DNA from 3 places in the Mesorhizobium sp. RCAM 05099 genome. Region 2 is predicted to be linked to each of the others. Evidence: predicted binding sites of a transcription regulator. Region 2 holds the regulator's gene; each other region holds the start of a gene.
What was found. Region 2 encodes LexA, which represses DNA repair genes until DNA is damaged. Its sites were predicted from a motif close to TGTTCNNNNTGTGTTCNG; they were not measured.
Positions count from the first base shown of each region.

Region 1: AC56QQ_RS24750 (PA0069 family radical SAM protein) is a predicted target of LexA. The motif match lies at 6,875-6,892, and genes of this name have one in related genera.
Region 3: recA (recombinase RecA) is a predicted target of LexA. The motif match lies at 6,952-6,969, and genes of this name have one in related genera.

Region 1 is NZ_CM185035.1:4,975,744-4,985,377, forward strand. It holds gene AC56QQ_RS24700 (polyprenyl synthetase family protein) at 1-634, opposite strand, end outside; gene AC56QQ_RS24705 (putative signal transducing protein) at 841-1,065, shown strand; gene AC56QQ_RS24710 (tRNA1(Val) (adenine(37)-N6)-methyltransferase) at 1,065-1,865, shown strand; gene AC56QQ_RS24715 (S49 family peptidase) at 1,945-2,805, shown strand; gene AC56QQ_RS24720 (hypothetical protein) at 2,946-3,131, shown strand; gene AC56QQ_RS24725 (4-(cytidine 5'-diphospho)-2-C-methyl-D-erythritol kinase) at 3,137-4,057, shown strand; gene moaB (molybdenum cofactor biosynthesis protein B) at 4,044-4,598, shown strand; gene AC56QQ_RS24735 (GFA family protein) at 4,740-5,162, shown strand; gene AC56QQ_RS24740 (hypothetical protein) at 5,170-6,144, opposite strand; gene AC56QQ_RS24745 (glycosyltransferase) at 6,289-6,816, opposite strand; gene AC56QQ_RS24750 (PA0069 family radical SAM protein) at 6,967-8,121, shown strand; gene rnhB (ribonuclease HII) at 8,274-8,969, shown strand; gene AC56QQ_RS24760 (F0F1 ATP synthase subunit B) at 9,117-9,608, opposite strand; gene AC56QQ_RS24765 (F0F1 ATP synthase subunit B) at 9,619-9,634, opposite strand, start outside.
Region 2 is NZ_CM185035.1:3,696,006-3,705,639, forward strand. It holds gene AC56QQ_RS18095 (ComEC/Rec2 family competence protein) at 1-970, shown strand, start outside; gene lexA (transcriptional repressor LexA) at 964-1,704, opposite strand; gene AC56QQ_RS18105 (GntR family transcriptional regulator) at 2,086-2,820, opposite strand; gene kynU (kynureninase) at 2,982-4,229, shown strand; gene kynA (tryptophan 2,3-dioxygenase) at 4,234-5,070, opposite strand; gene AC56QQ_RS18120 (AMP-binding protein) at 5,067-6,692, opposite strand; gene AC56QQ_RS18125 (hormone-sensitive lipase) at 7,011-7,841, shown strand; gene AC56QQ_RS18130 (molybdopterin molybdotransferase MoeA) at 7,889-9,094, opposite strand; gene moaC (cyclic pyranopterin monophosphate synthase MoaC) at 9,094-9,576, opposite strand.
Region 3 is NZ_CM185035.1:4,167,492-4,177,125, forward strand. It holds gene AC56QQ_RS20675 (RNA methyltransferase) at 1-737, opposite strand, end outside; gene AC56QQ_RS20680 (NADP-dependent isocitrate dehydrogenase) at 955-2,166, shown strand; gene AC56QQ_RS20685 (glutathione S-transferase family protein) at 2,179-2,805, shown strand; gene alaS (alanine--tRNA ligase) at 2,853-5,519, opposite strand; gene recA (recombinase RecA) at 5,797-6,894, opposite strand; gene AC56QQ_RS20700 (carbohydrate kinase family protein) at 7,175-8,119, shown strand; gene AC56QQ_RS20705 (pseudouridine-5'-phosphate glycosidase) at 8,195-9,112, shown strand; gene AC56QQ_RS20710 (TfoX/Sxy family protein) at 9,124-9,447, opposite strand; gene AC56QQ_RS20715 (GFA family protein) at 9,538-9,634, shown strand, end outside.

The DNA.
Region 1 (9,634 bases), 1.3 Mb from region 2:
AGCGCAGTGCCGCGCGGTCGTTGCGGGTCGCCTGGGCAATGACGGGGCCGACTTCGGCGGCAGCGGAAAACAGCGCCGCGGTCTTGGCCTTGATGACCGCGAAATGTTCATCCTCGGTGGTCTCGAGGTTCTTGGCGGCGGCAAGCTGCATCACCTCGCCCTCGGCGATGATCGAGGCGGCGCTCGACAGGATGTCGAGCGCTTCGAGCGAGCCGACATCGACCATCATGCGGAAGGCCTGGCCAAGCAGGAAATCCCCGACCAGGACACTCGCCTGGTTGCCCCAGATCATGCGGGCGGTTTTCTTGCCGCGACGCATGCCGCTCTCGTCGACGACATCGTCGTGCAGCAAAGTCGCGGTGTGCATGAATTCGACCGACGTTGCGAGCTTGACGTGGCCCTCGCCCACATAGCCGAACATCTGGGCCGCGGCGAGCGTCAGCATCGGCCGTAGCCGCTTGCCGCCAGACGAGATCAGATGGTTGGCAACCTCCGGGATCATCTCGACATCGGAGCCGGCCTTGGACAGGATCAACTCGTTGACACGCCCCATATCGGCCGCCGTCAGATCGATCAAATCCTTGATGGAGGCGGGCTCCCGCTTCCCGTTTTCGATGTTGAGAACGACACCCACGACAATCACTCCCGTCTTGGTATAACGCGTGCGACGGCACCCTTAATCCCGACAAGACTCTAGGGCGGCAGACACCGACACGGCAAGTGGCGAATTGGCGCGGCGGCAACGATAGCGTGTCAACCGACACCGAAGGGGGAGCTCCGCTTTGCCACGGAAATCCCCTGCCCGTTTACATCAATAGCGCAAGCTGCGAGTTTCATCCGATGATAGAGCTCATCCGCACCAACGACGCCGTCATCATTTCCTTTGTCGAATCGCTGATGCGCGATGCCGGCATCGGTTGCTTCGTCGCCGACCAGAACATGAGCGTGCTCGACGGCTCGCTCGGTATCCTGCCGCGACGCATCATGGTCGACGCGGATCAGGCCGACGCCGCACGGCGCATTCTGACCGACGCCGGCATCGCCAACGAGATTCGCGGAAAATAATGTCCGCCGTACCAGCCGCCCTTGCCCCGGACACGCCGGCCCACACGGTCGACGCGTTCCATCGCGGCCGGTTCTGGCTCGTGCAGCCCAAGCATGGCGGCCATCGCGCCGGCATGGATGCGATGATGCTTGCGGCGTCCGTGCCATCCTCGTTTGGCGGACGTCTCGCCGATTTCGGCGCCGGAGCCGGGGCCGCCGGCCTGGCGGTGCTGTCGCGCTGCCCGACCGCCGAGGCGGTGCTTGTCGAACGCGCGCCGGAAATGGCGGCCTTCGCGGCTGCCACCCTTGCCCACCCCGGCAATGCGCATCTCAGCGATCGCGCGTCCGTGCTCGTCGCCGATGTCACGGTGTCGGGCAAGGCGCGGGCGGCGGCCGGCCTCGCCGACAATGACTTCGACTTCGTCATCATGAACCCGCCCTTCAACGCCGCACGCGACCGCGCCACGCCCGATCGCCTGAGAAAGGAAGCGCATGTCATGGAGGACGGGCTGTTCGAGAGCTGGATCCGAAGTGCCGCGGCGGTGGTCAGGCCGCGCGGCGGGCTTGCCGTCATTGCGCGGCCCGAACAACTCGGTGCCGTTCTCGACGCCCTCGCTGGCCGTTTCGGCGATGCCGAACTGCTCGCCGTGCATCCTCGCCCCGACGCCGTAGCGATCCGCATCGTCGTGCGGGCAACGCTCGGAGCGCGTGGAAGACTCGCCATCCGCCCTCCCCTGATGCTTCATGCGCAATCGGGCCACGGCCCTGACGAGCGCAGCGAAATGATTGCCAACGGTCTCGCCTCGCTGTTCGGAGACTGAGCTATTCTTGGCCGCCACATTGCCGTTGGCCGGGGAATCCCTACATGCCTGCAACCCATCGACCGGAGACCGCGCCATCGTGAAACGTCTTTTCAACCGCCTGCTGCCGAAATCCTGGCGCTCCACCGTCGTCACCATTCCGGTCATCCGGCTGCACGGGACGATCATGTCGGGCGGCCAGTTCCGGCAGAACCTGTCGCTGGCCTCCACCGCCGGCCTCATCGAGAAGGCATTTTCCTTCGACGCGCCGGCGGTTGCCGTCTCGATCAACTCGCCGGGAGGTTCGCCGGTGCAGTCGCGGCTGATCTTCAAGCGTATCCGCGACCTGGCGACGGAAAAGAACAAAAAGGTACTGGTCTTCGTCGAGGACGTCGCGGCATCGGGCGGTTACATGATCGCGGCCGCCGGCGACGAGATTTTCGCCGATCCATCGTCGATCGTCGGATCGATCGGCGTGGTCTCGGCCTCGTTCGGTTTCCCGGAACTGATGAAGAAGATCGGTGTCGAGCGCCGTGTCCACACCGCCGGCCAGAACAAGGCCGTGCTCGATCCATTCAAGCCTGAGAAGAAGGAAGACGTCGAGCGCCTGAAGGCGCTGCAGCTCGAGGTGCACGACACGTTCATCGATCTCGTCAAGGAGCGGCGCGGCTCGAAGTTGAAAGACGATCCGGACCTGTTCACCGGCCTGTTCTGGACCGGCAAGAAGGGGCTCGAACTCGGCCTGGTCGATGCGCTCGGCGACATGCGCACGGTGCTGAAAACCCGTTTCGGATCGAAAACCCAGCTCAGGCTGATCACGGCGCCGCGCGGTTTCCTCAGCCGCTTCGGTCTGTTTGGCTCGAGCAAGGGCTTTTCGGCGCCCGATATTGCCGCGGCTGCCGCCAGCGGCGTCATCGATGCGGCGGAAGAGCGCGCGCTGTGGGCTCGCTTCGGGCTTTGAAAACCGAGCAAAACCGTCTAGCATGAGTGCTCGAAGTCTTATGCATGTCGTTTTCCCAAAATCGGATCCACTTTTGGGCGACATGCATCAACCGACCCGACCGGCCGCCTTTGCCGGCCCAGCGTGGGAGGAGTTTTGACATGCCGCAGATCATTTTCTTCACCGTCGTTGGCGTCGCCGCCTATTTCGGCTACCGCACCTTCGTGCGGGAAGCCGAACGCGTGACGGCCAAGGTGCGACGCACCGAAAAGCAGGCGGCGAACGGCACGATGGGAACGCTGGTGAAGGATCCGAAGACCGGCGAATACCGGCTGGCCAAGGACTGAGCATCATCCCGCATACATCAGACGCTGCGGACACCGTCATCGGTGCACGCGCTTGGCCTGCGCATGCCAAGATCAATCTTGCCCTGCATGTCACAGGCAGGCGCCCGGACGGTTATCATCTGATCGAGAGCCTGGCGGTGTTCACGCGTTTTGGCGACCGGGTCGAGATCGCGCTCGCCGATAGCGATGATTTCACCGTGTCCGGCCGCTACGCGCCGACGGTTCCTCTCGACGCCAGCAATCTGGTGCTCAAGGCGCGTGATGCCCTGCGCAGGGCGGCCGGGCCGCAGAGAACCCCGCCGGTCGCCATCCGGCTCGAAAAGAACCTGCCGGTCGCCTCCGGCGTCGGCGGCGGCTCGAGCGACGCGGCAGCGGTTCTGCGCGGGCTGGCGGAGACCTGGGTCCTGGACATCGATGGCGCCGAACTGGCGCGGATCGGCCTCTCGCTTGGCGCCGACGTGCCGATGTGCCTGGCGGCAAAGCCGCTGGTCGCGCGCGGCATTGGCGACGAGCTGTCGATGGTACCGGATTTTTCGACACTGGGGCTGGTGCTGGTCAATCCAGGCACGCCGGTCTCGACGGCCGCAATATTCAACGCGCTGTCGCGGCGCGACAATGAAGGCCTGCCGCCGCTGCCGCGCATCATCGATTTTCACAGCCTACGCAACTGGCTGGAGGTCACCCGCAACGATCTCGAGCCGGCAGCCCTTGCCATACAGCCCGCCATAGGCAGGGCGCTTTCCTGGCTGAACAAGGCTGGATCGGGTTTTTCGCGAATGTCCGGATCGGGCGCGACATGCTTCGGCCTGTTCGAGACCGGCAATGTCGCCAAGCGCGCGGCCGCCGAGATCCGCACCCGTCAGCCCGACTGGTTCGTCGCGGCGACGCGCAGCATCGCATCGGAGGGAGCTGATGGCCAGAATTGACGAGAGCCGTTCCTTCATTCCCGTGCGCATCGCGGTGCTGACCGTTTCGGACACACGCGGCCTTGCCGACGATAAATCCGGCCAGGTGCTGGTCGACCGCATCACTGAAGCCGGCCATAGGCTTGCCGCCCGCGATATCGTCACCGATGACCGCGAAAAAATCCGCGACAAGGTGCTCGGCTGGTCGAAGGACGAGGCGATCGATGTCGTGATCACCACCGGCGGCACCGGGTTCACCGGGCGCGACGTAACGCCGGAAGCGCTGGAGCCGATCTTCGAAAAGCGCATGGATGGCTTTTCGGAAGTGTTCCACCGCATCTCCTACGACAAGATCGGCACCTCGACGATCCAGAGCCGGGCCACCGGCGGCGTCGTCAACGCCACCTTCGTCTTTGTGCTGCCGGGCTCGCCCGGCGCCTGCAAGGACGCCTGGGACGGCATCCTGAAAGCGCAACTCGATTACCGGCACATGCCGTGCAACTTCGTCGAGATCATGCCGCGCCTCGACGAGCATCTGCGGCGCGGAAAATCGGCTCCGTAAAAGCCGAGGCAAAGCACCGGTTTCGCGTCGCGATTGCCAGGCAGAACGCTACCGGCGCCTTCGAAACGCCATTCCGCACCGGACCCTGGAAAAGTATCTTGCCTGAAGGCGATCATCGCCGTTCACGACAAGGCAGATACGATGACCATGCATACTGGCGGATGCCACTGCGGCAACATACGCCTTGGATTTTCAACCGGGCTCGACCCATCACAGATCGAAGTTCGCGCCTGCCAATGCTCGTTCTGCGTCAAACATGGTTCGCGCGCCGTTGCCGACCCGGACGGCAGGCTGATCATCTCGGTCAAGGACGAAATGCGATTGCACCGATACCGGTTTGGGCTGAGGACGGCCGACTATTTGATCTGCCGGGAGTGCGGCGTCTATGTCGCCGCGATCACCGCAGACGCCGACGCCAGAGCGATTGTCATCATCAACGCGCTGGACGACCAAGAACGGTTCAGCCAGCAGCCGATCCCGGTGGATTTCGACACGGAAAGCAAAGCGCAGCGACAAGCCAGGCGCCGCTCGCGCTGGATGCCTGTCGAGATGAGCTTCGAATAGTTCTCGTTCAGCGGATGACAGGTTCCCCATGAAACCGCCGGCGTGACGGCGGCGATACGCCGAAGCCGACTTCCATCATCAGCCGCGGCGTGCGCGCCGGCACTGTGCCCATGTGGAAACCGAACGGATCCTCGACGAAGCCGAGGCCCGCTTCGCCGGTCAGCGTCACCGGGCTCTGCTCGCCATAGACATCCAGAACCTCCTGCGCGGGATGCCCCACCAGCAAGGTGAGCTGATGCTTGAGGGCGCGGCGGTTGTGGCTGCCCCTGACATAGACATGCGGACCGGTGTCGGCGTCGACGGGCTTGAGATAGAAGAAGAATTTCAGCATGCGCCAATCGTCGAGGTCGAAATGGTACTTGCCCAGCGAGGCAAGGTTCTTGTCGGCGTCCGAGGCCTCGCCGGTCGGAAAGCTCCACCAGACGCGCGTCGTGATCAGTTTTGCCTGGCCGCCGAGATAATGCGCGGCGATATCGAGAAGCAGCGGATCGCGCTGGATGGCGAGCGCTGCACCGCAGTCGAGTGTGCGTTCGAAATAATGGCCGCTGAGCAGCGAGCGGCCAAAGCGCTTCTCGGCCTCGGCATGTTCACCCGGCATGAATTCGAGACGGCGATCGAAATTACCGAAACAAGGCGTGCGCTGGGCGAAATCCGCGATCTCTTCGTGAATCGCCGGCGGCAGGACCAGGCCTGAAAACAGCCCGTCGCAGCGCAGCGCTTCGACCACCGCGGCGCGCTCGATGCCGGCGAACATTGTATCCCCGGCATTTTCGGCCGGATGGGCGCGCCTTGCGCCCAGCCAGTGCATCCGGCGCCCAGGCATGGTGCGGGCCAAAACGAACATCGGCAACCAGGCGGGGTTTTCGCGCAGATCCGTCAAATAGGTCGGAATGCGCACGGCGATGCGGCGCAGCAGGCTGCCATTGCGCGCGATTGCCTCGAGACTGGCAGCACCAGATTTGTCTGATGTCGAAAGGTTCATCGGATCCTCGGCTATGAGAGCGGCACTGATACGCATCGGCGCTCGGCCCTCGGCATGACCCAAACCAAATTCACCCGCCTCTACAGGAAGCTAATCCCGCGTCAGCTTTTGTGCAATGCACAATGGAGAGAGCAACTGCAAAAATCAGATCGGGGAGCGGTGCTCTTGCTTCGGCGACGCCACCCAGATCTCGGCGTCGAGCCGCTTTGTCGCGCGGCCACGCGCGATGGCCTCGGCGCTGCCGGCATTCTTCGCCGCGGCGGCGGCCTGCTGTTTGCTGATCACCAGTCCCTCGGCCAAAGCGCGATTTCCCGAAAAGACCCTCGCCAGGAACGGCATGCGGCTGGCCCGCACCCGCGAGAACCGCGCCGCCATGGTTTGCCTGGCCGTGTGGGCAACGACCTCGTCGATCCAGCCCTCCACCAGCCGCGCACCGGGCTCCAGCAGCAACAGCCATTCACCCTTGGCTTGCCGGATGCCCGCAACAACACCGCCGCTCGCGACATAGTGGCAGCCGGCATGCTCGGCGACACGATGCGTCTGGTCGGTCGAACCCGTGTCGCAGACGATGACTTCGCGCACCACGCCCTCGACCGCGCCGCCAATCAGCGAGGCGAGCGTGCGGGCGAGAGCCTCCTCGTCATTTCGGGTTTCTATGAGAACGCTGAGCATCATTAGCCGAATAGCGGAAAGCGGCGCAGAGCGCCAGTTCTTGCGCTGCACCATAAAAAGTTCTTGCTTTGTTCTCATCGGCAAAATAGGAATAATTTCATGAACCGAGCGATTCGACACAACATGGACAGTCCCTGGGAGCGGGCGAAAATGGAACAGATCGTGCGCGCCGACATTGCAGCTTTCGGGGCAGGAAGAGCCGAGATGGCCAATGCAATGATCGAGCAGAGCGGCGTGCGTGTCCGTCCGGACCGCAATCGCGGCAGGTCGGCGGGCATCAATCCTTCCGGGCGATTCGAGCCGGTCAGCCGGCATGTCTTCGATGACGGCTGGAATTCGCTGGAGGAACTGCCGCCCTTCAAGACCGAAGTGCAGGTCGAGAAGCCTCGCACCATCATCACCCGCAACGAATCGCCCGACATTTCCTTCGACCGTTCCATCAACCCCTATCGCGGCTGCGAGCACGGCTGCGTCTATTGCTTTGCCCGGCCGACACACAGTTTCATGGGCCTGTCGCCGGGTCTCGATTTCGAATCCAAGTTGTTCGCCAAGCCGGATGCGGCGCGCTTGCTCGACAAGGAGCTGTCGAAGGACGGCTATCAGCCACGCACCATCGCCATCGGCACCAACACCGACCCCTACCAGCCGATCGAGAAGCAATACCGGATCATGCGCGAGATCCTCGAGGTGCTGGAAGCACGCGGCCATCCGGTCGGCATCGTCACCAAGTCCGCCTTGGTGACGCGCGACATCGATATTCTTTCGCGCATGGCCGAGCGCGGGCTGGCCAAGGTGGCGCTGTCGGTGACGACGCTCGACCGCATGCTGGCCAGAACGATGGAGCCACGCGCATCGACGCCGACCAAGCGGCTGGAGGCTATCCGGCAGCTTTCGGATGCCGGCATTCCGGCTTCGGTGATGGTGGCGCCGATCATCCCCGGCCTGACCGACCCCGAGATGGAACGCATCCTCGATTCGGCACGCGCGGCCGGCGCGCGCGAGGCGGGTTATGTCATCCTGCGCCTGCCGCTGGAGGTGAGTCCGATCTTCAAGGACTGGCTGCTGCGCCACTATCCCGACCGCTACCGCCACGTGATGTCGCTGATCCGTTCGATGCGTGATGGCAAGGATTACGATTCGGAATGGGGCAAGCGCATGAAGGGTGCCGGTCCCTACGCCTGGCAGATAGGCCGGCGTTTCGAGATCACCGCCAAGCGGCTCGGCCTCAATGTCGAACGGCGTGCGCTTCGGACCGACCAGTTCGTTTCCGCCGGAAAGGACCAGCTGCAGCTGACGCTGCTTTGAGAGGTCAATTCACTGCGGTGGTTTGATCTGTCGCAGCACAAGAATCCCGTCCGGCCTGCCCCGGCCTGCAGACGGTGCCCTCCCGGTCCGGCGCCCCACCCGACCCGGAGGGACTTGCGGAGAATCGGAGCCGATGCGAACCTCGCCGCAACATGGCTCGCGCGCGTTCCGATTCTCCGCTTCTCTTTGAAATCGTCGAGAAGCCCGACTTCTCCTTCGAGACGAAGGCGATGGCCGACGGTCTGTGGCCGGTGGCCGGGATGGATGAGGCCGGTCGCGGCCCCCTAGCTGGGCCAGTCGTCGCCGCGGCGGTGGTGCTAGACCCCGCCAACATTCCAGACGGGCTCGACGATTCCAAGCGCCTCAGCCACTTGCAGCGCGAGGCGCTGTTCCTGCGAATTCTTGGTTCCGCGCTGGGCGTTTCGATGGCGTCCATCAGCGCCGAGGGCATCGACGGCAGCAACATCCTCAAGGCCAGCCTGGAGGCCATGCGCCGTGCGCTGGTCGGCCTGCCTGTTCAGCCGAAGCTCGCGCTCGCCGACGGGCGCGACGTGCCGCCAGGCCTGCCTTGCGCGGGGCGGGCGCTGATCAAGGGCGACCAGCGGTCGCAATCGATCGCTGCCGCCTCGATCGTCGCCAAGGTGATGCGGGACAGAATGATGTGCGGTTGCGGCAACCATCACGATCGCTACGGTTTCGAGGTCCACATGGGCTACGCCACGGTCCGCCACCGCACGGCAATCGAGGCGCACGGGCCTGTCGCACGGTTGCACCGCGTGTCCTTCGCGCCGTTCAGGCTGGGCGGCGTTGAGGTGGCGGAAGAAGAGAGCCTGGCCGGACTTGATTGAATTAAGGGATCGGCGAAACGGCTGAGCGGGTAATCTCTTTCCTCGAGGGGGAGATCATTCCCGCCCTCGAGGGGGAGATCATTTCCGCAACAACAAAAAAGCCGCCAGGTTTCCCGGGCGGCTTCGATCCTTGCTTGAACAACAGGCTCAGTTCAGCTTCGACTTCACATCCGCAAGCGATGCCTTGAAGAGGTCGGCACCGGCCTTGGCGTCGATCTTGCCGGCCAGCAGGGTGCGCGCAGCCTCGACAGCGATGTCGACGGCGCTGGCGCGGACTTCAGCGATCGCGTCACGCTCTGCCTGACCGATCTTCTGCTCGGCAAGGGCTGTACGCCGGGCAACATAATCCTCGGTCTTCTTGTGCGCATCCGCGGCAAGCATGTCGGCTTCGCGCTTGGCAGCCGCGACGATGTCGGCGGCTTCCTGCTCGGCTTCCTTGCGCTTGCGCTGATACTGGCCAAGCAGTTGCTGGGCCTCCTCGCGCAGCCGGCGCGCTTCATCAAGCTCATTGCTGATCCTGGCGGCGCGGGCGTCGAGCGCCTTGGCGATCAGGCCTGGCACCTTGATGTAGACGGCAACGCCCAGGAAGATGACGAGGGCTACCGTTGCCCAAAGTGTTGCGAGAGATGTGGCGTCCATGATGCGCTCCTCACCCGGCCACGGAT
Region 2 (9,634 bases):
GACCTCCATCATCGCCGGCAGCGCGACGGCGCTCTTCGCCATCTGGCATTTCCAGCGCGTTTCGCCGCTCAGCCCGTTCGCCAATCTGGCCGTCATGCCGATCGTCTCGCTGGTTGTGATGCCTTTCGCCGTTCTCAGCGCGCTGGCGATGCCGTTCGGCGTCGATGGTCCCTTCCTCTATGTGATGGGCAAAGGCCTGACCGCGATGATCGTCTTGTCGGCGTGGATCTCGGAACGCTCACCGATCGATGCCGTCGGGCTGATTTCACAGCAATCCGTGCTGCTGGTGGCGATCGCCCTAGTCATTGCGACGATGGCGACGACATGGCTGCGGCTCCTGGCACTGCCATTCGCGCTTGCCGGCCTGTTGACCGTTTCGGATACGCGCGCGCCGGATGTGCTGATCTCGGAGGACGCGAGGCTGGTGGCGCTGCCGATCGGCGGCGGCGAACTCGCGGTCAGCCGGGCGCGTCCGAACGAATTCACCGTCGACAACTGGAAACGCGCACTGGCATCCGAAACCGTCGTCGTGCCGGAGGTGTTCGACAAGGGAGACGGACAATTCGACATCGCGGATTCCGCCGAACTGCCGCTGGGAGCGCCTTTCTACTGCACCGCCGGCGTATGTCTCGCAAGGCACCCGTCTGGCGCTATCATTGCGCAAGTCGAGGATCGCAAGGACGCGTGGAAGGCCTGCGGCTTCGCGGAACTGATCGTCATCAATGACGCGACAGCTTATGATCCCTGTCACAATCCGCTGGTTCTGGTCATCACCAAGCGGCAACTCGCCCGCAAAGGCAGTGCGGCCGTCTTCTTCGATCGTCGATCGGCAATCATGCCAGCAACGGTCAGCTTCGCTGTGAACAGGCCATATCGACCTTGGCACACCCAGCGCAAATTCTCACGCGAGGCGAGGGGCCTGCCGCCCTATCGCAACCCTGAAAAGGCGGTCACCAGCACTGATCAGTAGCGCCTGATCAGCCCAACGAGCTTGCCTTGCACCTTGACCCTGTCCGGTCCGAAAATGCGTGTTTCGTAGGCCGGATTGGCGGCTTCGAGGGCAATCGAGGCACCCTTGCGGCGAAACCGCTTCAGCGTCGCCTCCTCGTCGTCCACCAGTGCCACGATGATCTCGCCCGGACTTGCGGTATCGGCATTGCGGATGATGACCGTATCGCCATCGAAGATGCCGGCCTCGATCATCGAGTCGCCCTTGACCTCCAGGGCATAGTGTTCGCCACCCATGATCATGTCCGGCGGCACCGAGATCGAATGCGTCTGATGCTGGATGGCGTCGATCGGCACGCCGGCGGCGATGCGACCCATCACCGGGATCGACACCGCGGAGACCACGTCGTCGTCATTGCCGGCCGAGGGCATGCGTGAAGACGCCGGCTTGATCTGCCGGCCAAGGCCGCCGCCTTGACCGAGGCTGCCCTGGATGACGCTTGGAGAGAATTTGCGCGCCGCGTTGAGGCCGGGCGCGATCGAATCGGGCAGCCGCAGCACTTCCAGGGCGCGCGCCCGGTTCGGCAGCCGGCGAATGAAGCCACGTTCCTCGAGCGCCGTGATCAGTCGATGAATTCCGGATTTTGAAGCGAGATCGAGCGCTTCCTTCATTTCGTCGAAGGAGGGCGGAATGCCGCTTTCCTTGAGCCGTTCATGGATGAACATCAGCAGTTCATGTTGCTTGCGCGTCAGCATGGCGGCCCCCGAGGCATTGAACGAAGGTTTGAACCAGAATCGAAAAACAAACCCAGAACAAACACTATCTGTTCCAGTTGTGTTCCGCAACCGTTTAAAGTTTAGTGAATTTGTTAAGACGGCTGAAATTATTTGGCGCTTGGCAGCGGGCCGTGATCCCCGGCCGGCCGCCGCCACAGTGCACTTGCACACGTTGAAATTGTTATGGTTAACGGCCTGTGGACCAGCGTGTGCCGAGGCTTGGCCTCAGTCGCCCAGAGACGTCGGGAAGCTGCTTTTTCACTTTCACCAGTCGTTCGCCCGCCGTGAACGAAACGAAGCCAAAACGCCAACTTTTGCCCAAGAAATTCCTATATCGGCTTTTGCCTCAGTTCGTCTACCTCATTGCCTGTTTGGGCTGCCGTCACCGGCATGGACATAGACATGCAGCGTATAGCCGATGTGCACCGTCATCAGCGCTTTCGCGCGTTCGATGTCACGATCCAGCGCTGCTTCCATGAGCGCAGTGTGATGTTCGATCGCGACAGCCCGTCGCAACGCCTCCATGGCCTCCTCATAGCCATGCAACTGGCCGGTGGCCGCCCGCAACGTTGGCGCAAGGCCCAGGAAGCGGTGATGGCGACGCAACTGATCCGCGATGGTGGACTGGAAGTTGAGCAGCCAGGGGGATGTTGCCGCGCTGAGCAGCGCCGCGTGGAAGGCCTCGTGCTTTTCATCCCATCCGTCGACCACTTCATCTGAAGGGTCATCAACCGCGGTCTTGCAGCGCGACAGCCGGTAGTGGGCCGTGACGACGGCATCTTCCCATTCATGGCCGCCCTTCTCGATCGATTCCTGGAGCAGAGGCAGCTCAATCACCAACCGGGCGCGTGACAGATCTTCGAGTTCGGCGCGCGAGACCGGAGCGACGGCGAAGCCGCGATTGCTGATGGAAGTCACCAGGCGCTCCGCCTCCAGTCGCGACAGCGCTTCGCGCAACGGTGTCCAGCCGATGCCATAGCTATTGCGCAGCGTGCTGAGCTTGAGCGGCGCGCCGGGTCTCAGGCGGGTCGTGAGGATATCGCGGCGCAGCAGCCTGTAGGCCGCTTCAGTCTTCGAGTGTCCATCATCCAACATCGTTGCCATCCGCGCACAGCGCATCAATTATATATGAAAATCTTCTGTGGTGTAAATTATATATAATGTTTGACACAATCCGGCAGACTGCGCATGATCGGCCGGCCGATTTCACCTGTCGTGTTCATCTGGGCGCGCGTGTGCGCGGAGGACAATCGATCATGAATGCAATTCCCGATCTCGCAACAATCGAGGCATTGGATGCCGCGGATCCGCTGCGCTCCATGCGCAATCGCTTCGTCTTGCCGGAAGGGGTGATCTATCTCGACGGCAATTCGCTGGGTGCCGCTTCACCGGCCGTCTTCAACGAGATCCAGAAGGCCGCGACACAAGAATGGGCGCAGGACCTCATCCGTGCCTGGAACACCGCCGGCTGGTTCGACATGCCGGTCGCGCTCGGCGACCAGCTCGGACGCCTGATTGGCGCCGCGGCTGGCCAGACGGTGGTCTGCGATACGACCTCGATCAACATCTACAAGGTGCTTCACGCGGCGCTTGGCATGCGGCCAGACCGGTCGGTCATCGTCGCCGAGGGCGACAGCTTTCCAACGGACCTCTATATGGCCGAAGGCGTGGCATCGACGCGACCGGGCACTGTGCTGCGGCTCGAGGGCGTCGATGCGCCAACCATCGAAGAGCTGATCGATGAGCGCGTCGCCGTCATCCTGGTCAACCACGTCAACTACAAATCCGGCCAGTTGCGCGACATGGCGGCGCTGACGCGCAAGGCCCATCAAGCCGGCGCGCTGATCGTCTGGGACCTTTGCCACACGGCGGGTGCCTTGCCGGTCGAGCTCGACGGCGCCAATGCCGATTTCGCTGTCGGCTGCACTTACAAGTACCTCAATGGCGGCCCGGGCTCGCCGGCCTTCATCTATGCCGCAAAGCGCCACCATGGCGATGTCCGCCAGCCGCTCAGCGGCTGGTGGGGCCATGCGCGGCCTTTCGCCTTCGAACAGGGCTATGCGGCTGGCGTCGGCATCCGCCGGTTCCTGTGCGGCACGCAGCCGGTATTGTCGATGCGGGCGCTCAAGGGCGCGCTGGACCTCTGGGACGAGGTCGACATGGCGGCGGTGCGCAAGAAAAGCATTGCGTTGACCGAGCTGTTCATCCAGCTCGTCGAAGCCAGATGCGGCGCCTACGGCCTCGAACTCGAAAGTCCGCGCAATGGCAATGAGCGGGGCAGCCAGGTGTCGTTCGTTCATCCGCATGGCTACCAGGTGATGCGGGCGTTGATCGAGCGTGGCGTGATCGGCGATTTCCGCGCGCCGTCGACCATCCGCTTCGGCTTCACGCCGCTCTATGTGGGCTACAAGGATGTCTGGCAGGCGGTCGAGGTGCTGGAAGATATCCTGCGCACCGGCGCTTGGCAGGATGCTCGCTTCGCGGTCAAAACGGCCGTTACTTGAGAAGTCAGAGCCGGGTGCGAACCGTCCAGAGCTCCGGAAACAGGACGACCTCCAGCATCTTCTTCAGATAGGACGCGCCCGACGTGCCGCCGGTGCCGCGCTTCATGCCGATGATGCGCTCGACTGTCGTGACGTGGTTGAAGCGCCAGCGGCGGAAATAATCCTCGAAGTCGACCAGTTTTTCGGCCAGCTCATAGAACATCCAGTAGCGCTGCGGGTCGCGGTAGACGGTCTGCCAGGCCACCAGAACCTCTTCATTCTCGGTGCGTGTCTCACGCCAGTCCGTGCGCCTGGCGTCGGCGCCGATGTCGAATCCATTGCGCGCCAAGAGCAGCAGCGCTTCGTCGTAGAGCGATGGCTCGGCCAGGATAGCCTCCAGCTTCCGGCTGAGGTCCGGCCGGTGCTTGTGCGGACCGAGCATGGCCGGGTTGCGGTTGCCGGCCGTGAATTCGATGGCGCGATTTTGCCAGGACTGGAAGCCAGAGGACTGGCCGAGCGCGTCACGGAACTCGGTGTATTCGCTGGGCGTCATCGTCCTCAGCACGTCCCAGGCGTTGTTCAACTGCTCGAAAATACGGGCGACGCGCGACAGCATTTTGAAGCTCGGCTCGAGACGGTCCGCACGGATGGAGCGGATCGCGGCACCGAGCTCGTGAAGCGCGAGCTTCATCCATAATTCCGAGGTCTGGTGCTGGATGATGAACAGCATCTCGTCATGCGCGGACGACAACGGCGTCTGCGCGTCGAGCACCTTCTCCAGGTGCAGATAGTCGCTGTAGGACATGCGTTCCGTGAACGACATCTGTGCGCCTTCGGACGCCGGATCGTATGGCTCGCTCAATTGATTTTCTCCGTGCGCAGCCGGAAGCGCTGGATCTTGCCGGTCAGGGTCTTGGGCAAGGCGGCGATGAACTTCACCGATCGCGGGTATTTGTAGGGGGCGATCGTTGCCTTGACATGGTCCTGCAGGCGCTTGGTGGTCAAGGCATCGGGCGCCACGCCTTGCACCAGCACGACATGCGCCTCGACGATCTGGCCGCGTTCGGCATCCTCGGCGCCGATCACCGCGCATTCGGCGACATCAGGATGCGACAGCAACGCCGCCTCGACCTCGGGCCCGGCAATGTTGTAGCCGGCGCTGATGATCATGTCGTCGGAGCGCGCGGCGAAATGGAAGAAGCCGTCCTCATCCTGGGTGAAAGTGTCGCCGGTGAGGTTCCAGCCGTCGCGCACATAGTCCTTCTGCCTGATATCGGCCATGTAGCGGCAGCCGGTCGGCCCGCGTACCGCCAATCTGCCAGTCGCGCCGCGCGGCACCTCGCGCATCTCTTCGTCGACGATGCGCGCCTCGTAGCCACCCACGGGCTTGCCGGTCGACGCCGGCTTCATGTCGTCGAAGCGGTTGGAGATGAAGATATGCAGCATTTCGGTGGCCCCGATACCGTCGAGGATCGGCTTGCCGGTCTTTCGCGTCCACTCTTCGAAAACCGGAGCTGGCAACGTCTCGCCGGCCGAAACGGCGACGCGCAGCGATGACAAGTCGGCACCCTCATCCATGGCCTTCAGCATCGCGCGGTAGGCGGTCGGCGCGGTGAAGGAGATGGTTGCTTTGTAGGTCTCGATGATGTGGATCATGTTGGGCGGCGTTGCCTGCTCGAGCAGCGTTGCCGCCGCGCCGAAGCGCAGCGGGAAGATGGCGAGCCCGCCAAGGCCGAAGGTGAAGGCGAGCGGCGGCGAGCCGACAAAGATGTCGTCCGGCGTCACCTGGAGAATCTCGCGGGCGTAGGCGTCGGCGATGATCAACAGGTCGCGGTGGAAATGCATCGTCGCCTTCGGCACGCCGGTCGTGCCCGAGGTGAAGCCGAGCAGGGCGACGTCGTCGCGGCCGGTGCTGACGGCGGTGAAGGTAACCGGCTTGTCGAGGGCCGCGCGATCGAGTTCGGCGTCATGGTTGGCGGTGCCGTCGAAGCCGATGACTTGTCTGAGGAACGCACTATCCTTGGCGCAGGCGGCCATCTCGTCCATCAGCCTGGTATCGCAGAGCGCGATGGTGATTTCCGCCTTGTCGACGATCTTGGCAAGCTCGCCGGCGCGCAGCATCGGCATGGTGTTGACGACCACGGCGCCGACCTTGGTGGCTGCCAGCCAGCAAGCCACCATGGCAGGGTTGTTGGCCGAACGGATCAGCACCCGGTTGCCCGGCTTGACGCCGTAATTTTCGACCAGCGCATGGGCCAGCCTGTTCGTCCAGTCGGACAGTTCCTTGTAGGTGCGGCGGCGACCGTTGCCGATCAGCGCGGTGTGGTCACCGAGGCCTTTCTCGACCAGCCTGTCGGTCAATTCGACGCCGGCGTTGAGGCGTTCGGGATAATCAAAACCGTCGAGCAGGAAGTCCGGCCATTGCTCCGGCGGCGGCAGGTGATCGCGCGTGAACGTGTCGATATGCGCTGAAGGCCCTAGCATGTCGCCGCTATCCCGTCTGCTGCCTGGCCAGTGCGCAAGGCGCCTGGCCGGATATGGTGGATCTGAAGGTCCTGCTTTTTAAGAGGAGGCTTCGTGCCGCCGGTCGCACCTCGCTCGACGCCAACCCGGACAGGGTGAGCATCCGCAGGGTTCGGGCCGCACAGCAGACCTCCCATTTTGTCGGCTGTTCGTCAGGCAGGATCGCACCAGTCGAAATTTGTTTCAAGCCTAAAATGTTTTGCGTGGAAGCATTGACGCAAGGCGCTGCGGTGGCCATTGCTAGCGCTGAAAAACGATGCCGTTTGGGGGAGGGTGCCAGTGCTCGAGCGTCACATTGTCGATTGGGACGGCGCCTATGCCAACGGCGCGAACATCGCCGGCAGCGACCGCTGGCCGGCGGCCTGGGTCGAACCGGCGCAAGCGTTTCGCAATGCACTTTCGACAGAGGGCCGGGCACGGCTCGACATCGCCTATGGCGAAGGACGTCGCAATCGGCTCGATCTCTTCCTTCCCAGCGCCACGCCCAAGGGGCTGGTGGTGTTCATCCATGGCGGCTACTGGATGGCGTTCGACAAGAGTTTCTGGTCGCATCTCGCCAATGGCGCGGTCAGCAGCGGCTTCGCCGTGGCGATGCCCTCCTACACGCTGTGCCCGGAAGCACGCATCGCCGGCATCGTCGGGGAAATCGGGGCGGCGATCGCCAAGGCGGCAGAAATGGTCGACGGACCGCTAATGTTGACCGGGCATTCGGCTGGCGGACATCTTGCCAGCCGGATGGTGACGACAACCACGCCACTGGCGACCAATGTCGCGCGGCGTATCCGCCACGTCGTGTCGATTTCAGGCGTCCATGACCTGCGTCCGATCATGCTGACCGAGATGAACGCCACACTGGCGATCGATGAACATGAGGCGCTGACCGAGAGCCCGGCTCTTTTGCGCCCCATGGATGGTGTCCGCATCACCTGCTGGGCCGGTGGTGGCGAGCGCGCCGAGTTCCTGCGCCAGAACGCATTGCTTGCCAACATCTGGACCGGCCTTGGCGCCACGACCAGCACCGTGGTCGAGCCCGACCAGCATCATTACAGCATTGTCGACGGCCTTGCCGATCCGGCTCATCCGCTGACCCGGACCTTGATCTCGGAATAGGACGAGTTCATTTTCGTATTGTTGTTAATGGCTTATGTTGGATTCATTCAACGTAGCATCAGCACGCTGCAAGCCTCGCCCGCCGCGGCCGCGGGGGTAAATGGCGGCCGCACGATCAGCCCATTGGCGTCGGCCAGCATCCTCAGCATCGAGGAATCCTGGATGCTGAACGGGGTCGCAACCAGCCCGTCGGCATCTTCCTGGACCACGGCTCGCACATAGTCCTGGCGAAGATCATTGGCCGGCATTGCGGTGCCCAGTCGGGCCGTACGTATGTCCTGACGATAATTGCGGCCGCCAAGCCGCGCCAGCAGCGGCTTGAGGAACAATTGCGAGCAAACCAGGCTTGCCACCGGATTGCCGGGCAGGCCGACGCACCTGATCTCGCCGAGGCGTCCGAACATCAGCGGTTTGCCGGGACGCATGGCGATCTTCCAGAAACCGAGCTGCATGCCTTCGCCCGTCAGCACGTCATGGATCAGGTCATGGTCGCCGACCGATGCGCCGCCAAGGGTGACGATGACATCCGCACCGGCCGCGACCGCCTTCTTGACCAACGCGGCGATGGCCTCCTTGCGGTCGGCTGCAATGCCAAGATCGAGCGCGCGGGCGCCCACCGATTGCGCGGCGGCGGCGACGCCATAGGCATTGGACGAGATGATCTGGTCCGGCCCGAGTTCGCTGCCAGGCGGCAACAGCTCGTCGCCGGTGGCGATGATGGCGACCAGCGGTCGTCGCACCACGCTCACTCGGGGATGATTGGCCGATGCCGCCAGCGACAGCGCCGCCGGATCGAGCAAGCGGCCTTTTTCAAGCAGGACGTCACCCTTCGAAAAGTCGAGGCCGATGCGGCGGATGTTGCGCCATTCGGCTGTCGGCTCGGTCACTTCGATGTTGCCGCCGCCGAGATTCCGGACATTCTCCTGGATGACAATCGTGTCGGCGCCGTCAGGCAGCGGTGCACCGGTGAAGATGCGCACGGCCTGGGCCTTGCCAACCGTGCCGTCAAAGCCGCGCCCGGCCGGTGCCATGCCGATCACGGAAAGCCGCGCTGGCACCGACGCCACGTCGGCGGCACGGACCGCGTAGCCGTCCATGGCCGAGGCGTTGAAGGGCGGCTGGGTGCGAAGCGCGACAACCGGTTCCGCCAGCACGCGATCCACAGCCTCGAAAAGTGGAGCGCTTTCGCTTGCCAGCGGCACGGCGCCGTCCAGCAGGCGCTCGAGCGCGTCGGCGACCGGAACCAGCGCCATCAGGCGCCTGCCTTGTAGTCGCCCGACTTGCCGCCGGTCTTTTCGACCAGCCGGATGCCGGAGATGACCATGGCGCGGTCCACCGCCTTGGCCATGTCGTAGATGGTCAGGCAGGCAACCGAAGCGGCGGTCAATGCTTCCATCTCGACGCCCGTCTTGCCGGTGACACGCGCCAGCGCGATGACCTTCAGACCCGGCAAAGCATGGTCCGGCTCGATGTCGACGGAGACCTTGGTCAGAAGCAGCGGATGGCAGAGCGGGATCAGCTCATGCGTCTTCTTGGCCGCCATGATGCCGGCGATGCGCGCGGTGCTGAGCACATCGCCTTTCTTGGCGTCGCCCGCGAGGATCATTGCCAGCGTCTCTGGCTGCATCGAGACAAAACCCTCGGCGATCGCCGTGCGCATCGTCTCCGCCTTGTCGCCGACATCGACCATGTTGGCCTCGCCCTGCGCGCCAAGATGGGTGAGGGCGGCCGCCATCGTCAGATCGCCATAGAGCGACGTGCGTCCATTCGGACGCACAAAGTACGCTCTATCA
Region 3 (9,634 bases), 470 kb from region 2:
GAGATGATGCCGCGCAGCACCTTGAGCTCCGGTTCGGCAAAGCCGGCACGCGTCAGCACGGCGCGCAGATTGTCGACCATCTTCGGCTTCTTCGGCGCCGGCCGGAAATAACCGCGCGCTTCGAGCGCACCTTCCAGATAGGCGAACAGGCCGTGCAGTTCTTCCTTGCTTGCCGGCTTCATGTCTGGACCGGCAAAGTTGGTCTTTGTCTCATCCTCGAGGCCTGACTTCATCCACTCATAGGACATCAGCAACGCCGCCTGGGCGATGTTGAGCGAGGAGAAATCAGGATCGACCGGAAAGGTGACAATCTCGTCGGCAAGGCCAACCTCGTCATTGTAGAGACCGAAGCGCTCGCGGCCGAACAGGATGCCGGTGCGCTGCCCCATATCGTGACGGGCTCGGAGCACCCTGCCCGCCTCCACCGGGCCGCGCACGGATTTGAAGCCGTCACGCTGCCTGGCGGTGGTGGCGAAAACGAAGTTCAGGTCGGCCAGCGCCGAGGCCAGATCGTCGAACACCTTCACCGCATCGATGACATGGTCGGCGCGGCTGGCGGCCGCCCGCGCCTTTTCGCTCGGCCAGCCGTCGCGCGGGTTGACCAGGCGCAGCTCGACCAAGCCGAAATTGGCCATGGCGCGTGCGACCATGCCGATGTTCTCGCCGAGCTGCGGCTCGACCAGGATGATGGCCGGACCGGCGGCGGGAATGGTGGCGGTGTCTTCGGTGACTGGCATGATTGTCAATGAACTGCTGTTTGCGGCATTTCAGCGTCCCCTGCCACATTCGGCCGCGAAAATGAAGCATTCGCAAATGATCGCGGCCACGGCCTCACATTCGTGACCGATCGCCGTTTGCGCGGCCAAAAACGCTTTGATATACGGGCGGGCATCCCCCGGCCGAACGCCACGCGGGCAAGGCCGTCCCATATCCCAGCAACGAGGCATTCTTTCCATGGCGAAGATCAAGGTGGCGAACCCGGTCGTCGAACTCGACGGCGACGAGATGACCCGCATCATCTGGCAGTTCATCAAGGACAAGCTGATCCACCCTTATCTCGACCTCAAGCTCGAATATTACGACCTCAGCATCGAGCATCGTGACGCCACCAACGACCAGGTGACCGTCGATTCGGCCAACGCCATCAAGAAATACGGCGTCGGCGTGAAATGCGCGACGATCACGCCCGACGAGCAGCGCGTCGAGGAATTCAAGTTGAAGAAGATGTGGAAGTCGCCGAACGGCACCATCCGCAACATCCTCGGCGGCACCATCTTCCGCGAGCCGATCATCATGAAGAACGTGCCGCGCCTGGTGCCCGGCTGGACCAAGCCGATCATCGTCGGCCGTCACGCCTTCGGCGACCAGTATCGCGCCACCGATTTCCGCTTCCCCGGCAAGGGCAAGCTGACGATCAAGTTCGTCGGCGAGGACGGCAAGGTGATCGAGCATGAGGTGTACGACGCGCCCGGCGCTGGTGTCGCCATGGCCATGTACAACCTCGACGAGTCGATCCGCGAATTCGCCCGCGCCTCGCTGAACTACGGCCTGCTGCGCAACTACCCGGTCTATCTCTCGACCAAGAACACCATCCTCAAGGCCTATGACGGCCGCTTCAAGGATATCTTCCAGGAAGTCTACGAGGCCGAATTCGAGGCCGAATTCAAGGCGCGCAAGCTCTGGTACGAGCATCGCCTGATCGACGACATGGTGGCGTCCAGCCTGAAATGGTCGGGCGGCTATGTCTGGGCCTGCAAGAACTATGACGGCGACGTCCAGTCCGACACCGTGGCGCAAGGGTTTGGGTCGCTCGGCTTGATGACCTCGGTGCTGATGACGCCAGACGGCAAGACTGTCGAAGCCGAGGCCGCGCACGGCACCGTCACCCGCCACTATCGCCAGCACCAGAAGGGCGAGGAAACCTCGACCAATTCGATCGCCTCGATCTTCGCCTGGACTCGTGGTCTCGCCCACCGCGCCAAGCTCGACGACAATGCCGAACTGAAACGCTTTGCCGAGACGCTGGAAAAAGTCTGCATCCAGACCGTCGAGTCCGGCTTCATGACCAAGGATCTGTCGCTGCTGATCGGCCCCGACCAGCCCTGGCTCTCGACCACCGGTTTCCTCGACAAGATCGACGAGAATTTGCAAAAGGCGATGGCCTGACAGTCAGGCAAGATGGGCAAGCCCATCGTCTACGGGGCGGACTACAGCGTCTATGTGCGCATCGTCCGCCTCGTGCTCGCGGAAAAAGGCATCGACTACGAGCTCGTGCCGGTCGATGTCTTTGCCGCCGGGGGCATTCCCGCCTGGTATTTCGAGCATCATCCGTTCGGCCGCATCCCGGCCTTCGAGCATGACGGTTTCCGCCTTTACGAGACGAGCGCGATTGCCAGATATGTCGACGAGGCGTTCGACGGCCCGGTACTGCAGCCGAAAGACCCGCGCGCACGCGCAACGATGAACCAGATCATCGGCATGCTCGACGCCTATGCCTACCGATCCATGGTCTGGGATGTCGCCGTCGAGCGGCTGGAGAAACAGGCGCCCGACGAGGCCCTGATCGCCGGCGGGCTTTCACGGGCGAGCACGGCGCTGCAGGCTCTCTCCTCGCTGAAAGCGTCGGGCCCATGGTTGCTGGGCAATGAGCTGACGCTGGCCGACCTGCATGCGGCGTCGATCATCGCCTATTTCGTCAAGGTCCCGGACGGGCAAAAGCTGCTGGCCGAATTTCCCGAGATCCAGGCCTGGTGGAACCGCATCGCGGCACGGCCAGGCTTTGCCCGCACTGAGAAGGCTGACTGACAGCAAAGGCCCGGTGGTTGGGCCCTTGCTATCTGATCACAATCTGATCACGCGGCTTCGAGGGCAGCTTTCACTGCCGCGATCGCATCGGCGGCCTTGGAAGCATCCGGGCCGCCGGCCTGGGCCATGTCTGGCCGGCCACCGCCGCCCTGCCCGCCGAGTGCGGCGGAGGCCACGCGCACCAGATCGACGGCGCTGAAGCGGCCGACAAGATCATCGGTGACAGCGACCACGACACTCGCCTTGTTGTCCTCGCCGGCGCCGACGAAGACCACGACGCCGGAGCCGAGAGACGACTTGCCGGCATCAGCCAACGGCTTCAAATCCTTCGGCGAGACGCCGGAAACCGCCTTGCCGAGGAAACCGACGCCCGCCACCGTCTCGTTCTCCGACGGAGCGCCCGCCGCGGCACCGCCGCCCAGCGCCAGCTTCTTGCGCGCCTCGGTCAGTTCTTTTTCGAGCTTCTTGCGCTCGTCGAGCAGCGCCTCGACACGCGCCGGCACGTCGGCCGGCGAGATCTTCAGCGTTGCGGCGACGGTCTTCAGCCGCCTGTCCTGCTCGTCGAGATGCTTGCGTGCGGCCTCGCCGGTCAATGCCTCGATGCGGCGCACGCCGGCGGCAACCGCGCTGTCCGACACGACACGCACCAGACCGATATCGCCGGTCGCCCTGACATGCGTGCCACCGCAGAGTTCGACCGAATAGGGCCGGTTCGCCTTGGCGCCATGCAAGCCGGTGCCCATCGACACCACACGCACTTCATCGCCGTACTTCTCGCCAAACAGCGCCATGGCGCCTTCGGCGATGGCGTCGTCGACCGACATCAGGCGCGTCGACACCGGGCTGTTCTGCACGACGATCTCGTTGGCCATGCGCTCGACCTCTTCGAGCTCCTCGGGCGAGATTGGCTTGTTGTGCGAAATGTCGAAGCGCAGGCGTTCCGGCGCGACCAACGAGCCCTTCTGCGCGACATGGCTGCCCAGCACCTCGCGCAGCGCCTCGTGGATCAGATGCGTCGCAGAATGGTTCGCGCGCAGCCTGGTGCGGCGCGCATGGTCGACTTTCAACTCGACGGCCGCGCCGGTCTTGACCGTACCGCTGGCCACCTTGCCGATATGGACGAACAGCCCATCAGCCTTCTTCTGCGTATCGGAGATATCGATCGAGAAGCCTTCGCCCGAAATGACACCGGTGTCGCCCATCTGGCCACCGGACTCGCCATAGAACGGCGTCTGGTTGACGACCACGGCAACCGCCTCGCCCTTGCTGGCGCTGTCGACGGTCTTGCCGTCCCTGACAAGCGCCTGGATGAGGCCTTCCGCTTGCTCGGTCTCGTAGCCGAGGAATTCGGTGGCGCCGGCCTGCTCGCGCACCGGGAACCAGACCCTCTCGGTGGCCGCGTCGCCGGAGCCTGCCCAATGAGCGCGCGCCTCGGCCCTCTGCCGCTCCATCGCATCGGTAAAGCCGGCAAGATTGACCGAGATGTTGCGCTGGCGCAGCGCATCCTGCGTCAGATCGAGCGGGAATCCGTACGTGTCGTAGAGCTTGAAGGCCGTTTCGCCATCCAGCATGTCGCCGGGATGCAGCTTTTCCGTAGCCTCCGAAAGCAAGCCGAGGCCGCGCACCAGCGTTTTGCGGAACCTGGTTTCCTCGAGCTTCAGCGTCTCGGTGATCAACTGTTCGCCGCGCACCAGTTCCGGATAGGCCTGGCCCATCTCGCGCACCAGCGCCGGCACCAGGCGCCACATCAGCGGATCACGGGAGCCAAGCAACTGCGCATGGCGCATGGCGCGTCGCATGATGCGGCGCAGGACATAGCCACGGCCTTCGTTCGACGGCAGCACGCCATCGGCCACCAGGAAGGAGGACGAGCGCAGATGGTCCGCGATGACGCGAAACGACGCGACGGTTTCCTTGTCGGGGCCATGCCCGATCGCCGACGACGCCGCGTCGATCAGGTGACGGAACAGATCGGTTTCAAAGACGCTTTCCACCCCCTGAAGAATCGACGCCATGCGCTCCAGGCCCATGCCGGTGTCGATCGACGGGCGCGGGAGGTCGATGCGCTCCTCCTTCGTCACCTGTTCATACTGCATGAACACCAGGTTCCAGAATTCGAGGAAACGATCACCGTCCTCCTCCGGACTGCCGGGAGGGCCGCCCCAGATGTGCTCGCCCCGGTCAATGAAGATTTCCGAGCACGGCCCGCACGGTCCGGTGTCGCCCATCGCCCAGAAATTATCCGAGGTCGCAATGCGAATGATGCGATCGTCGGAAAAACCGGCGATCTTCTTCCAGAAGCCGGCTGCCTCGTCGTCCGTATGATAGACGGTGACCAGCAGCTTGTCCTTGTTCAGCCCGAATTCCTTGGTGATCAGGTTCCAGGCAAGCTCGATCGCACGCTCCTTGAAGTAGTCGCCGAAGGAGAAATTGCCGAGCATCTCGAAGAAGGTCAGATGGCGCGCGGTATAGCCGACATTGTCGAGGTCGTTGTGCTTGCCGCCGGCGCGAACGCTCTTCTGGGCGGTCGAGGCGCGCGAATAAGGCCGCTTCTCAAGGCCGGTGAAGACGTTCTTGAATTGCACCATGCCGGCGTTGGTGAACATCAGCGTCGGATCGTTGCGCGGCACCAGCGGGCTCGACGCGACGATCTCGTGACCCTCCTTGTGGAAGTAGTCGAGAAATGTCGACCGGATCTCGTTCACGCCACTCATGAATGCTGCCTTTTCGAGAGAACCGCCGGCCAGCCGGCGGAAAATGGGCTCTTGCGTCCTGGAAGATAGACTTGGCCTTTTAGCGATCGCACCGCACCCTGTCCAGAAACACGGAATTGGTCCAAATCATGGTCTTTGCCGACTGTCCGGACCGGCCTGCCTCACCGCCAAAACGCAAAACCGCCGACCCAGGGCCGGCGGTTCGAAACGCATTGATACGCAAACTCAAACTGGGGTACGCGAACTCAGGCTGAAGCCCTGACGGACCATACTCGTCCTACATCGCGCCGGCTTCATCCTCGAAACCGTCGTCACCGCCTTCGGAGCCACCATTCTCGAGGAATTTCTCGGCGATCAGCCCGGCATTCTGCCTGAGCGCCAGTTCGATCTCGCGCGCCGTGTCGGGATTGTCGCGCAGGAACAGTTTTGCATTCTCGCGACCCTGGCCGAGACGTTGCGAATTGTAGGAGAACCAGGCACCCGACTTCTCGACCACACCGGCCTTGACGCCAAGATCGACCAGTTCGCCGGTCTTGGACACGCCCTCGCCATACATGATGTCGAACTCGACCACCTTGAAGGGCGGCGCCAGCTTGTTCTTGACCACCTTGACGCGGGTCTGGTTGCCGACGACCTCGTCGCGGTCCTTGACCGAGCCGATGCGGCGGATGTCGAGGCGCACCGAAGCATAGAATTTCAGCGCGTTGCCGCCGGTCGTGGTCTCGGGCGAACCGAACATGACGCCGATCTTCATGCGGATCTGGTTGATGAAGATGACCATGGTGTTGGAGCGCGAGATCGATGCCGTCAGCTTGCGCAGCGCCTGGCTCATCAGCCGGGCCTGCAGGCCGGGCAGCGAATCGCCCATCTCGCCTTCGATTTCAGCGCGAGGCGTCAGCGCCGCGACCGAATCGACCACCAGCACGTCAATCGCGCCGGAGCGCACCAGCGTGTCGCAGATTTCCAGCGCCTGCTCACCGGTGTCGGGCTGCGAGATCAGAAGGTTCTCGAGATCGACGCCAAGCTTGCGCGCATAGACCGGGTCAAGCGCATGCTCGGCATCGACGAAGGCGCAGATGCCGCCCTTCTTCTGGGCTTCCGCCACAGTGTGGAGGGCGAGCGTCGTCTTGCCCGAGCTTTCCGGCCCGTAGATCTCGATGATGCGGCCGCGCGGCAGGCCACCGACGCCAAGCGCGATGTCGAGGCCAAGCGAGCCGGTCGGCACCGTTTCGATCTCGACGACCTGCTCGTTCGCGCCGAGCCGCATGATCGAGCCCTTGCCGAAAGCCCGCTCGATTTGCGACAGCGCCGCATCCAGAGCCTTTGATTTGTCCACCGCTTTGTCCTCTACCAGCCGCAAAGAATTCTGAGCCATGATACATCACCCCTTGGTCGTCAATGAAGGCCGGACAATCCGTAATCCCTGTCATTTTGTACCTTTTTTGTTCTCGTTTGGCAAGGGGCTTCAAATATCTGAAAAACAATCAAAATTCGGATTTGTTCTTTTTTCGTCCCAGAACCCGAGCAGGAATGCATCCCACATTGGGCCAGACAGCTTGGCCGTTTCGATCCGCCGAATCGTTGCCTTGCATGCGAAACTCCGTCACGCAGCCTAGCGCTTGTGCGGGTGGAATAACAAAGGTCATATCGCCGGCATGGTGAAATCTCCAAGAATTCTGGCGGTGGGCGGTGCCCATATCGACCGGCGCGGCCAGGTTTCGGGCGCTTACGTGCCCGCCGCCTCCAATCCGGGCACGATGCGCGAGGATGTCGGCGGCGGCGTCTTCAACGCGTTGCGCAGTCTGGTGCGGCGCGGGGTCTCGGCCTCGCTGCTGTCGGTGCGTGGTGGCGATGCCGCCGCCGATACCGTCGCGCGAGCCATCGCGGAAGCAGGCATTGCCGACCTGTCCGCCGTGTTCCTTGATCGGACGACGCCGAGCTACACGGCGCTGATCGACCGCGAGGGCGAACTGATCGTCGGCTTCGCCGACATGGCGCTCTATGAGTTGGCGTTTCCCAAGCAGATTCGTCGTTCCAAGGTGCGGGAGGTGATCGCCGCCGCCGATGCCATTCTGTGCGACGCCAATCTGCCTTCGGCGGCACTGGAGCGGCTGGTTTTGCTTGCCGCCGGCAAGCCCGTGTTCGCCATTGCCATTTCGCCGGCCAAGATCGTGCGTTTGAAATCGGTCCTCGGCCATCTGGCCGTCGTCTTCATGAACCAGCGCGAAGCCGTCGCCTTGGCTGGCCTGGACGGTACGGCGTCCGGGCAAGATATCGTTGATGGCCTGAAACGCGCCGGCCTCGACAGCGCGGTGGTGACGGCGGGCGGCGGCCCGGTGCTGGGTTTCGACCGGGATGGCACCTTTGCCGTCATGCCGCCCGCTCCCAGGAAGGTGGCGGATGTTACCGGCGCCGGCGATGCGCTGGCGGGCGCAACCGTTGCCGCCCTGCTGCGTGGCATGCCCCTGCGCGCGGCACTGCGCGAGGGTGTCGCCGCGGCGACGCTGGCCATCGAAAGCGCCGACGCCGTTCCCGATTTCACCGCGGCGACCTTCTCCGAGGCGCTGGCCCTTGTGCCGGATGCGCAGGAAGTGGCATGAGACCGGCAAATTCATAGTGCCGGAGTGCCGCTCGCGCGTCCCGATGGATCGCCGCACTCCGGGTTGGAGATCAAGATGACGCCAGAGACCGCCCGCCCCTTCATCGACATCCATGCGCCGGTGGCGCAAGCCTTGGCTGCCGGGCGGCCGGTGGTGGCGCTGGAAAGCACCATCATCACCCACGGCATGCCCTACCCCGACAATGGCGCCATGGCGGCGGACGTCGAAAAGATCATCACCGATGGCGGCGCCGTGCCAGCGACGATCGCCGTGGTTGCCGGCCGCATCAAGATCGGGCTTTCGGACGGTGAGCGCGAATCGCTCGCCATGACGGGTGACGCCATGAAGCTGTCGCGCGCCGACCTCGGCTTTGCGGTCGCGCAAGGGCGCACCGGCGGCACCACGGTCGCCGCCACGATGATCGCGGCGCATATGGTCGGCATCAAGGTGTTCGCCACCGGCGGCATCGGCGGCGTGCATAAGGGCGGCGAAAAGAGTTTTGACATTTCCGCCGATCTCGACGAGCTGGCGCGCACGCCGGTCATCGTCGTATCGGCCGGCGCCAAGGCCATCCTCGACATCGAAAAGACGCTTGAAGTGCTGGAGACGCGCGGCGTGCCGGTGGTCGGCCATGGCTGCGAGACGATGCCAGCCTTCTGGTCGCGGCATTCGCCGTTCCGCGCGCCGTTGACCTTGTACAAGCCGGAAGACATCGCGCATTTCTACCAGACGCGGCAGGCGCTCGGGCTCGGCGGCGGCATGCTGATTGCCAATCCGGTGCCGGAAAACCACGAAATCCCGGCCGAGGAGATGGCCTTCTATATCGAAGCCGCGCAGAAGGCAGCCGAGGCTCTCAACGTGACTGGCAAGGCGGTGACGCCATTCCTGCTGTCGAAGATCCTCGAACTGACCGGCGGCAGGAGCCTCAAGACCAACATCGCCCTGGTCGAAAACAATGCAAGACTGGCGGCTAAGATCGCCAGGGCATTGTAGTTTCCACGCAGCTACTTGCCGGCGCGCCGTCCCGCCTCATGGGCGCGGCGTGCCCACACCGCCATCTCGTCCGGATCGTCGAACGCGCTGTCGGGAATGCTCCAGTAGGGCATGGAGACCAGCTTGCCGTGCCGCGATCCGGTATAGGTCCATTGCTTGCAACCGGCGGCTTCGAAGGCGGGCGCGCTTTGCTCGTCCGCCTTCAGCATCAATTCGCCGCGCAGCACGATGGCGACGATGACGCCGTCGAAATAGATGCCCTTGCCGCCGAACAATTTGCGGATGCTGACCGGGCCAAGGCCTTCGAAAAGTTCGGCTATGCGTTCATTGTCCATGCCGCGATCATGACATCGGCATCTGGCATTGTCATCGCCGCAACCAAAACCATGCTGACAGGTTGAGAACGAAATTCGTCGGAGTTTTTCATGCCGCTTCTGCTCAAAGGGTCCTGCCGGTGCAACGCCGTGCGTTTCGAGGTCGAGAGCCACACACCGGTGCCGTTCATGCTCTGCTACTGCTCGA